3 regions of the Enterococcus olivae genome follow, and region 1 is predicted to be linked to each of the others. Evidence: a T-box and tRNA genes for the amino acid it is inferred to sense, from the RefSeq annotation. Region 1 holds a T-box; the other regions hold tRNA genes.
The links. A T-box is a leader RNA that pairs with one kind of tRNA and senses whether it is charged. The one in region 1 lies ahead of argS (arginine--tRNA ligase), so its partner is inferred to be a tRNA-Arg.
Positions count from the first base shown of each region.

Region 1 (4,292 bases):
AATTTCTTCATGGCAGGATCAAGGCTATCATGTGATCATCGTTCATGGCGGCGGACATTATATATCTAAAATGATGAATACTTTAGGTTTGGAAGTAGAGGTCAAACAAGGCTTGCGTGTCACATCAAAAGAAACATTGGAGATCACACGGATGGTTCTCTTGGGACAGGTCCAGCCGATGATCACTACCTACTTTCAAAAAGCCGGCTTTCAGGCACTCGGTTTGAACGCAGGCTGTGATCAGTTGATTCAGGGACAGGTGATCAATGAAAATGCACTAGGCTTTGTAGGAGAAGTGACGCAAGTCAACAAGCAGCTTTTGGATATGCTTCTGCAAAAAAATCACGTGCCAGTCATCGCTCCACTGGGTATCACCAGCTCGGGACAGTGGCTAAATATCAACGCTGATGAAGTAGCTTGCAAAGTCGCTGCCAGTATTCAGGCAGAAAAACTATTTTTATTGACGGATGTTCCGGGGATCAAAAAAGAATCTGAATGGCTAAAAGAAATCTCTATTGATGATGTTCCACAGTTGAAGTCTGAGCAGGTAGTTACAGGTGGTATGCTACCTAAGCTGGACAGTGCCTGTAAAGCATTGCGTTCTGGTGTAAAAACAGTTTGTATCAGCAATACGATTCATTCCTGTGGCACAGAGATAAAAGTAGCCGTTTGAAAAGTGGAGGGATAAAATGATTTTTCAAGGAAAAAGTTTTTTGGCAGAAAAAGATTTTACAAAAGATGAACTACAATATTTGATTGATTTTTCTAAACATTTAAAGAACCTGAAAAAAAGAGGGATTCCGCATCGCTATTTAGAAGGACAAAACATTGCCTTACTGTTTGAAAAAAACTCCACAAGAACGAGAGCGGCCTTTACGGTTGCGGCCAACGATTTAGGTGCACACCCAGAATTTTTGGGAGCCAATGACATTCAGCTTGGTAGCAAAGAGTCTGTGTCAGATACTGCGAAGGTTTTGGGAAGTATGTTTGATGGGATCGAATATCGTGGATCAAGTCAAGATGTCGTAGAATCTTTGGCGGAACATGCAGGAGTTCCCGTCTGGAACGGCTTGACCGATGACTGGCATCCTACACAAATGATTGCCGACTTTTTGACGATTCAGGAGAATTTTGGATATCTTGAGGGAATCAATCTCGTGTACTGTGGAGATGGCAGAAACAATGTAGCCAATTCCTTGCTAGTCACAGGAGCGATCTTAGGGACTAATGTTCGGATCGTTTCACCAAAGGAATTACAGCCTGAAGAAAAAGTTGTTGCCTTTGCTCAAAAATTTGCAGCTGATTCTGGAGCAAAGCTTGTAGTGACAGACAGTGTGGAGGAGGGCGTCAGCAATGCGGATGTCTTGTATACCGATGTTTGGGTATCGATGGGTGAAGAAGAAAAATTTGCAGAGCGGATCGAATTGCTTCTACCGTACCAAGTCAATCAGAAAATGATTGAGCTAGCACAAAATGAAGATGTGATCTTTATGCACTGCTTGCCAGCATTTCATGACACGAACACCAAATATGCCAAAGACATTCTTGAAAAATTCGGTTTGCAAGAAATGGAAGTCACCGATGAAGTATTCAACGGCAAATATGCACAGCAGTTCGAACAAGCTGAAAATCGTCTGCATTCCATCAAGGCGATCATGGCAGCGACGTCCGGGAATTTATTCATTACCAAAGTTTAATGAACTTTAGACTAGCTTATTAAGAAATGATTTGCTATAATCTGATTTAGTTATATATGGATTTGACGATCAAGAAGAGTAGCTTTTTGTTTTTTTATAGCGAGTTCGGGCAGGTGGAAGCCGGATGAAAAAGAAAAGTGAAGCGCACTTGTGAAAATTTGCTTAGCAAACGGTCTCTGCCGTTATCAGATAAAAGTGGGTTCAAAAGAATTGGACAACCAGAGTGGTACCGCGGGAAATCTCGTCTCTAGTGTTAGCTAACACTGGAGTTTTTTTGTGCTCTTGATAGCAAATCGGACTATTTTTTAGGAGGAGAATGAATGAAAAACAAAGACATCGTTGCAAAAGAAATATTCGCCGTTGTAAATGAAGAACTGACTTTAGAACAAGTAACCAAGCTATTGGAAAATCCTAAATCAACAGAGCATGGAGATGTAGCTTTCCCAGCTTTTTCTTTAGCTAAGATCTATCGGAAAGCGCCGCAGCAAATTGCTGCTGATCTAGCAGAAAAAATCGATGGTGGCTCTTTTGAAAAAATCGAAGTTGTTGGCCCGTATTTGAATTTCTTTATGAATAAAGCCGTTGTTAGTGAAAATGTTTTGGCAACCGTTGTTAAAGAAAAAAATCATTATGGTGACAGCACGGTAGGGAATCATGCGAATGTTCCAATCGACATGTCCTCACCAAATATCGCAAAACCAATCTCTATGGGGCATCTACGTTCAACAGTTATCGGAAATTCGATTGGCTTCATTTTGGAAAAAATTGGTTACCATCCGATTCGGATCAATCACTTGGGGGACTGGGGCACACAATTTGGTAAGTTGATCGTTGCCTATAAAAAATGGGGTTCAGAAGAAGCCGTTAGAAATGAACCAATTCAAGAGCTACTGCGTATTTATGTGCAATTCCATGAAGAGGCTGAAAATGATTCTGCACTGGAAGATGAAGCGCGTGCCTGGTTCAAAAAACTAGAAGATGGCGATGAAGAAGCCCTAGAATTATGGCAATGGTTCCGTGATGAATCATTGAAAGAATTCAACAAAATCTATGGTATGTTGGAAGTTTCCTTCGACTCATTGAATGGAGAAGCCTTCTATAATGACAAAATGGATGAAGTTATCGATCTATTGGAAGAAAAAGGCTTACTCAAAGAAGATCGTGGCGCATCGATTGTAGATTTGTCAAAATATGACCTAAACCCAGCCTTGATCCGCAAATCTGATGGGGCAACCTTATACATTACTCGTGATATGGCGGCAGCTATCTATCGTAAGAGAACCTACGATTTTGCAAAATCATTGTATGTAGTTGGGAATGAGCAAAGCTATCACTTTAAGCAATTGAAAGCGACCTTGAAAGAAATGGACTATGACTGGTCGGACGATATGTATCATATTCCTTTTGGTTTGATCACTCAAGGTGGGAAAAAACTTTCCACTCGTAAAGGAAAAATCGTGTTACTAGAAGAAGTACTAAATCAAGCGATTCAGTCTGCCAAAGAACAGATCGCTGAAAAAAATCCTGAGTTACAGAATAAAGAAGAAGTGGCCAAACAGGTCGGTGTCGGAGCCGTTATTTTCCATGATCTGAAAAATGATCGTTTGAATACCTTTGATTTCACTTTGGAAGAAGTAGTTCGTTTTGAAGGAGAGACCGGACCATATGTCCAATATGCCCATGCTCGGGCCGTTAGTTTGCTAGAGAAAGCTGAATTTGTTCCAAGTGCCGATCAGAAATACGCACTAACCGATGAAAGCAGCTGGGAAGTAGTCAAACTGATTCAGTCTTATCCGGAGATCGTTCAGCAAGCAGCCGACCAATACGAACCTTCGATCATCGCAAAACATGCGATCAAGCTGGCCCAAGGTTTTAATAAATTTTATGCTCACACTAAGATTTTAGAAGACAATGAGCAAAAAGAAGCTCGTTTAGCTTTGGTTTATGCAGTCACAGTTCTTTTAAAAGAAGACTTGCGTTTGCTAGGCTTACATGCGCCAGATAAAATGTAAGAAAGAATAGATTCATAAAAAAGAAACCGTCAGACGAAACGGTTTCTTTTTTTTTTTGCCTCCAAAGGCTTGCCAGACACTTAATTTATGAATGTATAAAAGAAAAGTGCTTGTTTCCTCGTAATGGTTTGTTTAAAGATACAGTGTATCCTTTTACGGCAATTGCTTATACCAATATAGAAATTGTCTCTATTCCTGTCAAAGTTTTCGAAGAGATCATTAGTCGAACGCCTAAACAATTGATGAAGTGGATTGAAATTCAATCAGATATCATGGAAATGAATATCATAAAAATCCAAAAAGGTTCGGTAAATAATGCCAATCAGCGAGTAATTACGACGTTGGCGATATTACACAAAGGTTTAGGGGAATATCAGGAATTGAAAGGGATATCTACGATTAGCTATCCTCTTACAATCAATGATCTCTCGAAAGCAAGTGGGACTACAAGAGAAACAACGAGCAGTATTCTCAAAAGATTGATCAAACAAAAAAAGATTTCTTATCTGCACAAGCACTTAACATTTTTAGACACTGATTTTTTCAATAGTGTCCTAAATGATTAATTCTCCATTTACGAAGA
Region 1 covers NZ_JBSMVT010000001.1:286,875-291,166, reverse strand. Annotated here, with positions in the region: gene argB (acetylglutamate kinase) at 1-673, shown strand, start outside; gene argF (ornithine carbamoyltransferase) at 690-1,697, shown strand; T-box leader at 1,754-1,949, shown strand; gene argS (arginine--tRNA ligase) at 2,018-3,709, shown strand; gene ACWODM_RS01575 (Crp/Fnr family transcriptional regulator) at 3,820-4,275, shown strand.

Region 2 (4,292 bases), on a different contig from region 1:
ACCACCCATCACTGCGATGATATTTTCTCCACTTGGCAAATTGCTATCTAGAACCTCTTTTAGGAGGTGTCCAAATTCACTGATTACCTTGACCTGCTGATCGCTATTACCACTTGTGATCAGACAGCGGTCAATTCCAAAGTGATGTGCCAGCCGTTTCTCAATCTGATGCATACCAAACAATTGATCCATCATACTACCTAATTTATTATAAACATCTTCTCCTTTAGTAGTCAACATCATACCACTTTTTGAAGAATCAATTAATTGAAGTTTTTTCAGCAAATCTGTTTCTGTTCGCAACATCCGTTCTGTCATATCCAAGCTCTCTGAAAGTGTTCGTCTTCCAACTGGCTGCATCCAATAAATACTTTGCAGAATTCGATATCTTTCCTGAATAACTGCTAAGAAATCTGGTGCAATCGTTTCAAACAATTTAAGTTCGTCAAGCATATGCAACCTCCGTTGGACAATTTTAGTCCCAGATAGACTTAATATGACCCATCCGTTGTAAAAAAAAGCAAATTTACCTTCTTTCTTCAATTCCTTACACAAATAATTCTAGCATGTTCATTCTTATTTATCAACTCATACATGAATAAAATTAAGGATATATACGCACTTTTTACATTTTTTTTACAAAAAACAAGGATGCCGAAAAATCTTGCTGCTTTCTTCGACGTCCTCGTGCTATTTTCTATTCATCGTATCGTTTTCGCTTAGAAGAACTTGGAATCTTCAGAGCATCACGATATTTTGCAACCGTTCGTCTAGAGATTTCGATTCCTTCTTCTTTCAACAAGTCTACCAATTTTTGATCAGAGAATGGTTTCTTTTTACTTTCAGAATCGATCAAGTCTTTCAAACGATTTTTCACATCGCTTGTCGATCGTTCCTCTCCTTCATCTGAAGTGAGCTTCTGACTAAAGAAACGCTTCAATTCAAACACACCAAACTCGGTCTCTAAATATTTTCCATTGACAGCACGGCTGACAGTTGATTCATGAATCTCTAGCTCTTCAGAGATATCCTTCAAAATAAGCGGTTTGATCGGATGCTCTTTTTTCAAAAAGAAGTCTTGTTGACGAGCAACAATCGCTTTTCCTACATTAAATATGGTATCGCCTCGCTGCTCGACGGTTTTTTTCAACCACTCAAAGTCTTGCTTTTTTTCTTTAAGATACTCCAGTACTTCTGGATCACCACTTTGCTTCATTTGATCGAAATAATTTTGTTGAAATTTAACTTCCGGTGCACCGTTTCGATGAGACGACACCTGAATCCTGTCTCCTTTGATTTTCACGGTCAAATCAGGAATGATATATAAACCTTCTGTTGAGCCAAAAGAAGCTCCTGGGGTAGGTGTTAAGGTTTGGATGTAGTCGAAAACCTTCTGGACTTCTGGTAAGGTAACAGAAAAAATTTTGGCAATCTTCTCCCATTTACGTTCTACTAATTCATCAAAACATTCCTCCAGCATGATATAGGCTAATTCGGGTGCGTAATTATCACGCTCAGTTTGAAGCATCAAACACTCTTGCAGATTTCTAGCCCCAACGCCAGCTGGATCTAGTTGTTGGATCAACGTCAAGGCATCCAAGAGCTGGATCGGCGTCCCACCTGTCTTTCGAACAGCTTCATCCAAAGAAATCGTTAGAAAACCGTTCAAATCAATATACTCGACTAAATACAGAACCAAGGTACGCAAATATGTATCCCGATAATTCAAGTGGATCTGATCAATCAGGTGCTCAAAAAGGGAAAGGTTGTTATCAGGGATCTGACTCAAATAATTCATTTCAGTCCCAGTAGAAGTTCTTGGTTTGGAGTAGTTAGAAGTATAATCCGGCGGAGTCACGTCTAATAAAGGATTTTCCAAGGCTTGGTTATCGATAAAATCGGTCAATTCCTCGGTAGAAAACTGTAGTACCTGAATCGACTGCTGCAATTTCTGAGTCATTGCCAATTTTTGTATTTGTTTTTGTTGCTGTGAAAATTGCTGCTGAAATTTCATTGTTATTTCCCCTTGTTTTTTTTCTTAAAGTCCGCTAAACTATTAAAAGTGTTCAGCATCCTTAGTGTAGTGGATATCACGCAAGATTCCGGTTCTTGAGACAGGGGTTCGATTCCCTTAGGATGCGTTGTTGTAACTGATTACAGTATACTTGAAAGTTATCGAAAAGGCAAAATGAGGTTTCACAAGTATGAATACTATAAAAATGAAATTCATAGTTCATTACTAACAAACGGGCTGTGACATAAATAAAAAGATGACTTGAATTTCCGAACTTTGGGAAATTCAAGTCATCTTTTTTGTTTTGGAAAAGTTTTTCCATTAGTATTTGTAATCAAATAATGAAACTTCGTAACAAACATTTTAATAAAATTATATTTTTTAATTCGTTTATTGGAGTAATAAAGTGACTTATGTCACAGCCCCATTTGTTTTCTATTGGCAAACTCTCTATTCTGGGTAACAAAAAACAGTAAAAATAGAGCACCCGTTAAGATACTCTATTATCTATTCTAATTAATCGTTATACTTTTCTGTCCCAAACACTCCATAGTAATGAGTCAAACATTCTCTCATTCCTTGTTTAGCTGCTTCTTTTACCTCTAGATAATTGACTGGCTTCGTCTCCGTGATTCCGTCCATTGCGGCATTCACTAAATCAGAGAAAACATTAATTTTGGCAATTCCTTCACGACCACATCGTGCTAAATTCTCATCACCTGATGAAGAACCTCCGTGTAACACTAACGGAGTATCCACCGCTTTCGCAATTTCATTTAATCGCTCAAAATTAATTTCAGGTACTCCCTTATACATTCCATGTGCAGTTCCTATTGAAATTGCTAAAGAATCAACATTGGTTTCTTGAATAAAGTTAACTGCATCTTCGACTGTCGTATATTTAGAATCTGTATGCTCATGATTTTCATAATTGACACCTGAGCCTACATGACCAATTTCCGCTTCCACAACTACCCCTTTAGGATGAGCATAGGTAATAATTTCTTTAGTTTTTGCTACATTTGCTGCAAATTCATCCTGTGAAGCATCAATCATGACAGAAGTGAACCCTAAATCAATTGCTTTTTTGATAACACTTGGTGTCATCCCATGATCCAAATGAAGAACAACCGGTACTTTCGCTTTTTCTCCAAAATATTTTCCGTTCAGAGCGGCTTCTTCTAAAGAAATCAAATCTAAGTGTGATTCAGCTAAAGCTAAAATAACTGGTACATTCAATTCTTCTGCAACTTCCAAATATACCTTCATCGACTCCACATCAATAAAATTTGGTGCTGGAATAGCATAACCATTTTCTTTTGCTTGTTGAAATAATTCTTTTGACGTTACTAACATTTATTCTCCTCCTAATATTATTTAATTTCTAACGGTTTTTTACTCAAACCAATAATCAGAGCACTTACAACACTTCCTACCAAAATACAACCGATATAAATAATTGGATGATTTACTGCAATCGGAATAACGAATAATCCTCCATGTGGTGCAGATAAAGTAATGCCTAAAGCCATCGACAATCCACCACCTACTGCGGCTCCAATAATATTAGCTGGAATCACACGTAATGGATCAGCTGCAGCAAAAGGAATGACACCTTCTGTAATAAAAGAGGCACCTAGAACATATGCAACTTTACCAGCTTCTCTTTCGTTGGTAGTAAATTTATTTTTGAAAAATGTTGTTGCTAATCCAGCACCAATCGGAGGAATCATTCCTCCTGCCATCAATGCTGCCATCGGTTCATAAACCCCACTAGCAATCATTTGAATCCCAAAGGCATAGGCAATTTTATTTAAAGGTCCACCCATATCACTTACGAGAACCCCACCAAGAATCGCTCCCACGATGATTGCATTAGACCCTGTCATTCCCGTCAACCAATTAGTTAAAGCTGCATTCATATTACTTACTGGTGTATTAATCACATACTGAATAGTGATTGTCGTTGCTAATGTACCTAATACAGGATACAGCAAGACTGGATTCAACCCCTGTAAAGATTTAGGCATTTTTACAAGCACTTTTTTCAGCAACAAGATAACATAACCTGCTAGAAACCCAGCAAATAATCCACCTAAGAATCCGGATCCTCCTTGTGTAGCAATCATTCCACCAATAACACCTGGTGCTAAACCAGGTCGATCTGCGATACTAAATGCAACGTATCCAGCAAAAATGGGAACCATCAGTCCTAGACCAGCCCCACTACCAACTGAATTAAGAAATGCAGCAAAGCTGTTATACTGATCAGAATCAG
Region 2 covers NZ_JBSMVT010000008.1:5,565-9,856, forward strand. Annotated here, with positions in the region: gene ACWODM_RS06995 (sugar-binding transcriptional regulator) at 1-453, opposite strand, end outside; gene rpoN (RNA polymerase factor sigma-54) at 698-2,014, opposite strand; tRNA gene ACWODM_RS07005 (tRNA-Arg) at 2,070-2,141, shown strand; gene ACWODM_RS07010 (class II fructose-bisphosphate aldolase) at 2,531-3,370, opposite strand; gene ACWODM_RS07015 (PTS fructose transporter subunit IIABC) at 3,388-4,292, opposite strand, start outside.
Region 2: it has a tRNA-Arg gene. The T-box ahead of argS (arginine--tRNA ligase) is inferred to sense a tRNA for this amino acid. The anticodon was not compared.

Region 3 (4,292 bases), on a different contig from region 1:
TTGCAGTTTCGATAAGAGAGATTTCATACTGGTATTTTCAATTAGTTCTCCTGATTGGATGATCCCGATATTTCGACACAGCATCTCCGCTTCTTCCAGATAATGCGTGGTCAAAATAATAGTTGTCCCTGCTTGATTCAATTCTTGTAAGAAATGCCACATCTCACGTCTCAGTTCAATATCGACTCCCGCAGTTGGTTCGTCCAGAATAAGCAAACGGGGTTCATGCATCAGTGCCCGAGCGATCATCAATCGGCGTTTCATTCCTCCTGAAAGCATCCTCGCACGCACATGGCGTTTCTCCCATAAATTCGATTGCTTGAGATACTTCTCACTGCGTTTCAATGCTTCCTTGCGAGAAACACCATAATAACCTGCTTGATTGACCACGATTTGTTGGACAGTCTCAAAAGGATTAAAATTAAATTCCTGCGGTACAAGTCCGATTTGTTGCTTTGCACGTACCAAATCATTGTCAATATCGTAATCGAAAATCTTTACTGTTCCCGATGTTTTATTGACCAAAGAAGTCACGATTCCGATCGTGGTCGATTTTCCTGCGCCGTTTGGTCCTAACAGTGCATAAAAATCGCCTTCCTCCACGGTTAGATCAATGCCACGCAAGGCTTTAACACCCGTGTCATAGGTTTTTTTTAACTCTTTTATTTCAAGTGCATATGTCATTGAATCATTTTCTCCTTTTCATTCAGATTTCCATTCACCAAGAATAGTCTAACAGATTTTTCTCTTGTTTCAAGAATCTTCGCTTCAATTGTCCTTGGCGGTTCACTTTCGATTGCTACGACCTATTCTAATAGAAAGAAATCAAAAAGACCTTAGCCTTTCACTAGGTCTTTCTTAAGTTTAGTAGATATCTTCTTCCGGAGTTAATAGATTATATTCCGCCATCGTCTCGAGGTCTTCAACACCCACGTTGCCGGCAAAGTTGGGAACAATCAACGATACCTCCCCTTGACTATTATGAAAGAGATAATACTTGTAATTCGAAAAATCGCTAAAACTATCAATACTATCAACAGTTTCGGGCAATAACTTCAATTCTGTGTTGACTTTGACCGTTCGCTTTCCAGGTCCCATCTTAGCTCCATTAAAGATAGTGATTTCTTTTGTAGGAATCGTTACCACAGACAGCTCATAACTAACACTGTGTTCGAAGCTTTGATCATGTTCAGGAAAGTCGCCACCTATATAATAATCAAAAATTTTTATTTGTAGCCTTGATTCTCCGATTCTTTCCAATCGAAAGAGATTGGGGGCATTGACTGAAAAAAAGCCAAAGGTCGCCATCGGGTAAAAGTGATTCTCAGACGTTTTTCGATTAAAAAGAATCGCCGGATCCACCGCATAAGGAGAGCTCTCCACTTCCTCGGACGGATCTGTCTGAATCTCCTCCTCATAGATTGCCGCTTCAACCGTAACAGAGCTTCGCGTGACACTCGGTGCCTCATTGACTGACTCAACCTGAATAGAATATTTGCCTATATTTAAAATCACCACAACTACTAATAGTATAGAAGCAACCGAACACAAACGTTTCAGCAACGCAAGATGGTATTCATCGCGCCATTTTGGATCTTTTCGCCTTCTCCGAAGAAATTTAAACGTATGATAAGCCATCGTTTTCTCCTTTTTGTTTCTATTATATCATCAATAGACCAACAAGAAAGCGTTTTCCAGGAAAACTAGATGACTCAAATTGAAGCAGAAAAAAAGATAGACCCTAGAATGTTACAGGGGACTATCCTTATCCAACGTCTCCTGCAGGAATCGAACCTGCATCTAGAACTTAGGAGGTTCTTGTTCTATCCATTAAACTAAGGAGACTTTGAGATCTCTAATCAACTGATTAAAAGACCTCTTTTATTTTATCGCTAACCTTGAAAGAACGCAAGGCTGGCGAAAAAGATTTTTCAATTTGAAGCTCTTTATTGGGGAAAAATGTTTGTCTTTAAACACCAACTATGAATGATCATTGGATTCGCATTTAAAACCCATTGTTGTCAGATACTGTCTTATACCAATGACCTGATTTTTTGATCGTTCGTTTGCCTTCTTGTGCAAGATCAACGGCAATAAAGCCATAACGGTTTTTGTAAGCATTCAACCATGACCAGTTATCCATACATGTCCACATATGATAACCCACGCAATTAGTTCCTTCTTGAATGGCTTGATGAACATAAGACAAATGATCCTTGACGAATTCAATCCGATAATCGTCTTCGATTTGACCCTGATCATTGATAAAACGTTCTTCTCCTTCGACACCCATCCCATTTTCAGAAATGTAGCAACGAATATTGCCATAATTTTCTCTCGTATTCGTTAGAATGTCATAGATTCCTTTTTCATAGATTTCCCAACCACGATAAGGATTCATTTTTTTACCAGGCATGTCGTAAACATCAAAATAATCATCTGGCATCGGGCCATGTGTATGATCTACTGGTGTTTCTTTCGCTTTGATTCGGCGTGGTGTATAGTAGTTGATCCCTAAAATATCTACAGTATTGTTTTGAATCGTCTCCAAATCTCCTTCATGGATCTCAGGGAGCATCTCTAAATCTTTCACGATCTCTACCAAGTCAGCTGGAAATTCTCCCTTAACAGAAGGATCTAGGAAAGAACGATTGAAGAAGGCATCTGCAATCTTCGCTGCTTTGACGTCTTCCGGATTTTTTTCATCTCTCGGATAACTAGGCGTCAGATTCAAAATGATCCCTATTTCTCCATCTAGTCCCATTTCATGATAGGCTTGGATCGCTTTTGCGCTAGAGAGCACTTCATGATAACCGACAGTCACTGCTTTTTTCATATCTATCTCACAAGGATAATGAAATTGATACAAATAGCCACCTTCCACTGGAACAACTGGTTCGTTGTGGGTAAACCAGTGTTTGACACGATCGCCAAATAATTCAAAACAAGTTTTCACATACACGACGTAGGCTTCGACTGTTTCACGGCTCAACCAGCCACCTTTTTCTTGGAGTGCAAAAGGCATGTCGAAATGATACAAATTCATAAAGGGTTCGATCCCATTGGCAATCAACTCATCGATGTAATCATTATAAAATCGTACAGCTTCCTGATTGACTTCTCCTACACCGTTGGGAATCAGCCGACTCCATTGAATCGAAGTACGAAAAGTATTATGACCGATTTGTTTCATCAACTGGATATCTTCTTTGTATTTTTTATAGACACGAGAAGTTTTTTCTGGTCCTACGCCATCAAAATATTTTTCTGGCTCTGTTTGAAACCAATGGTCCCAAATACTCTCACTTTTCCCATCATTTTCATAACGTCCTTCTGTCTGTGGACCACTCGCGGAGGATCCCCACCAAAAGTTTTCTGGAAATTTAACTGTCATCCTTTTCTCTCCCTTTATTTAAAAATAGTCTTCCAATACAGGTACTTGTTTCGGTAAAATCTCTGTTACAGTTTTTTGGATCTCTTCATCTACAGTCAGCTGATCGAAAAAAAGTAGTTCCTGCAAGGTTTGATATCCTAGTAAGAGCTGTGTCAAACGCTGGATCGTCCCTTTGACTTGAGGCAAGACACTGCTTTTGACTTTGCGGACTTCTTTTGTCACAGCATCTATCTCAAAAATCCCTTGATTCCAAGGCGCATAACGATCTTCCTCGATAACAAAGGCAAAGGATCGTTCGAGCTTTTCTAAAGGATAGCGTTGCATAAATTGTTGTAAATCAACGATCCGGACCATCATTTCTGGTCGAATAACCGCTTTTGCCAATGGCGTTTCATTTAAAAAGAAGCCGCTGTTTTTGTTATAGCCTTGTTCATAACGAATCTCACGAACGGATTCCTTGTGGGTGGCAATATAACGATTCAAACCAGTATAAGCCTCTCCTGTTAAGAATTCCCACTCCGCACAATCGAAAAGTCCATCCTTGATTTGATACACCAAGTAACCTTCAGCTTCTCCTGCAGCATTGTAATAGACGGCAAAATAGTAGGGACGCTGAATATGAAATTTGTATTCGTACCACCAGTTCTCTCGATGTAAGCCTCCCTGATTCTTCCGATTAGAAGTCTCATAGATGTTTTTGATGATCTCCTTCGCTTCTTCCCAAGGTTGGCGGCGAACATGTCCGGATCCCTTCTTACTGTCTGGCCATTGATGGCTAGGAAGCTGGTAAGAAATACGCTCAAAAACTAATTCATAACCGTAGCGACGATAGAAAGGATACGAAAAGGGCGCTAAATAGGATAGCGTCACTCCCTGCTCTTGACAATCGCTCAGCATT
Region 3 covers NZ_JBSMVT010000025.1:7,147-11,438, forward strand. Annotated here, with positions in the region: gene ACWODM_RS13145 (ABC transporter ATP-binding protein) at 1-684, opposite strand, end outside; gene ACWODM_RS13150 (hypothetical protein) at 865-1,638, opposite strand; tRNA gene ACWODM_RS13155 (tRNA-Arg) at 1,774-1,845, opposite strand; gene ACWODM_RS13160 (glycoside hydrolase family 1 protein) at 2,006-3,394, opposite strand; gene ACWODM_RS13165 (GNAT family N-acetyltransferase) at 3,413-4,292, opposite strand, start outside.
Region 3: it has a tRNA-Arg gene. The T-box ahead of argS (arginine--tRNA ligase) is inferred to sense a tRNA for this amino acid. The anticodon was not compared.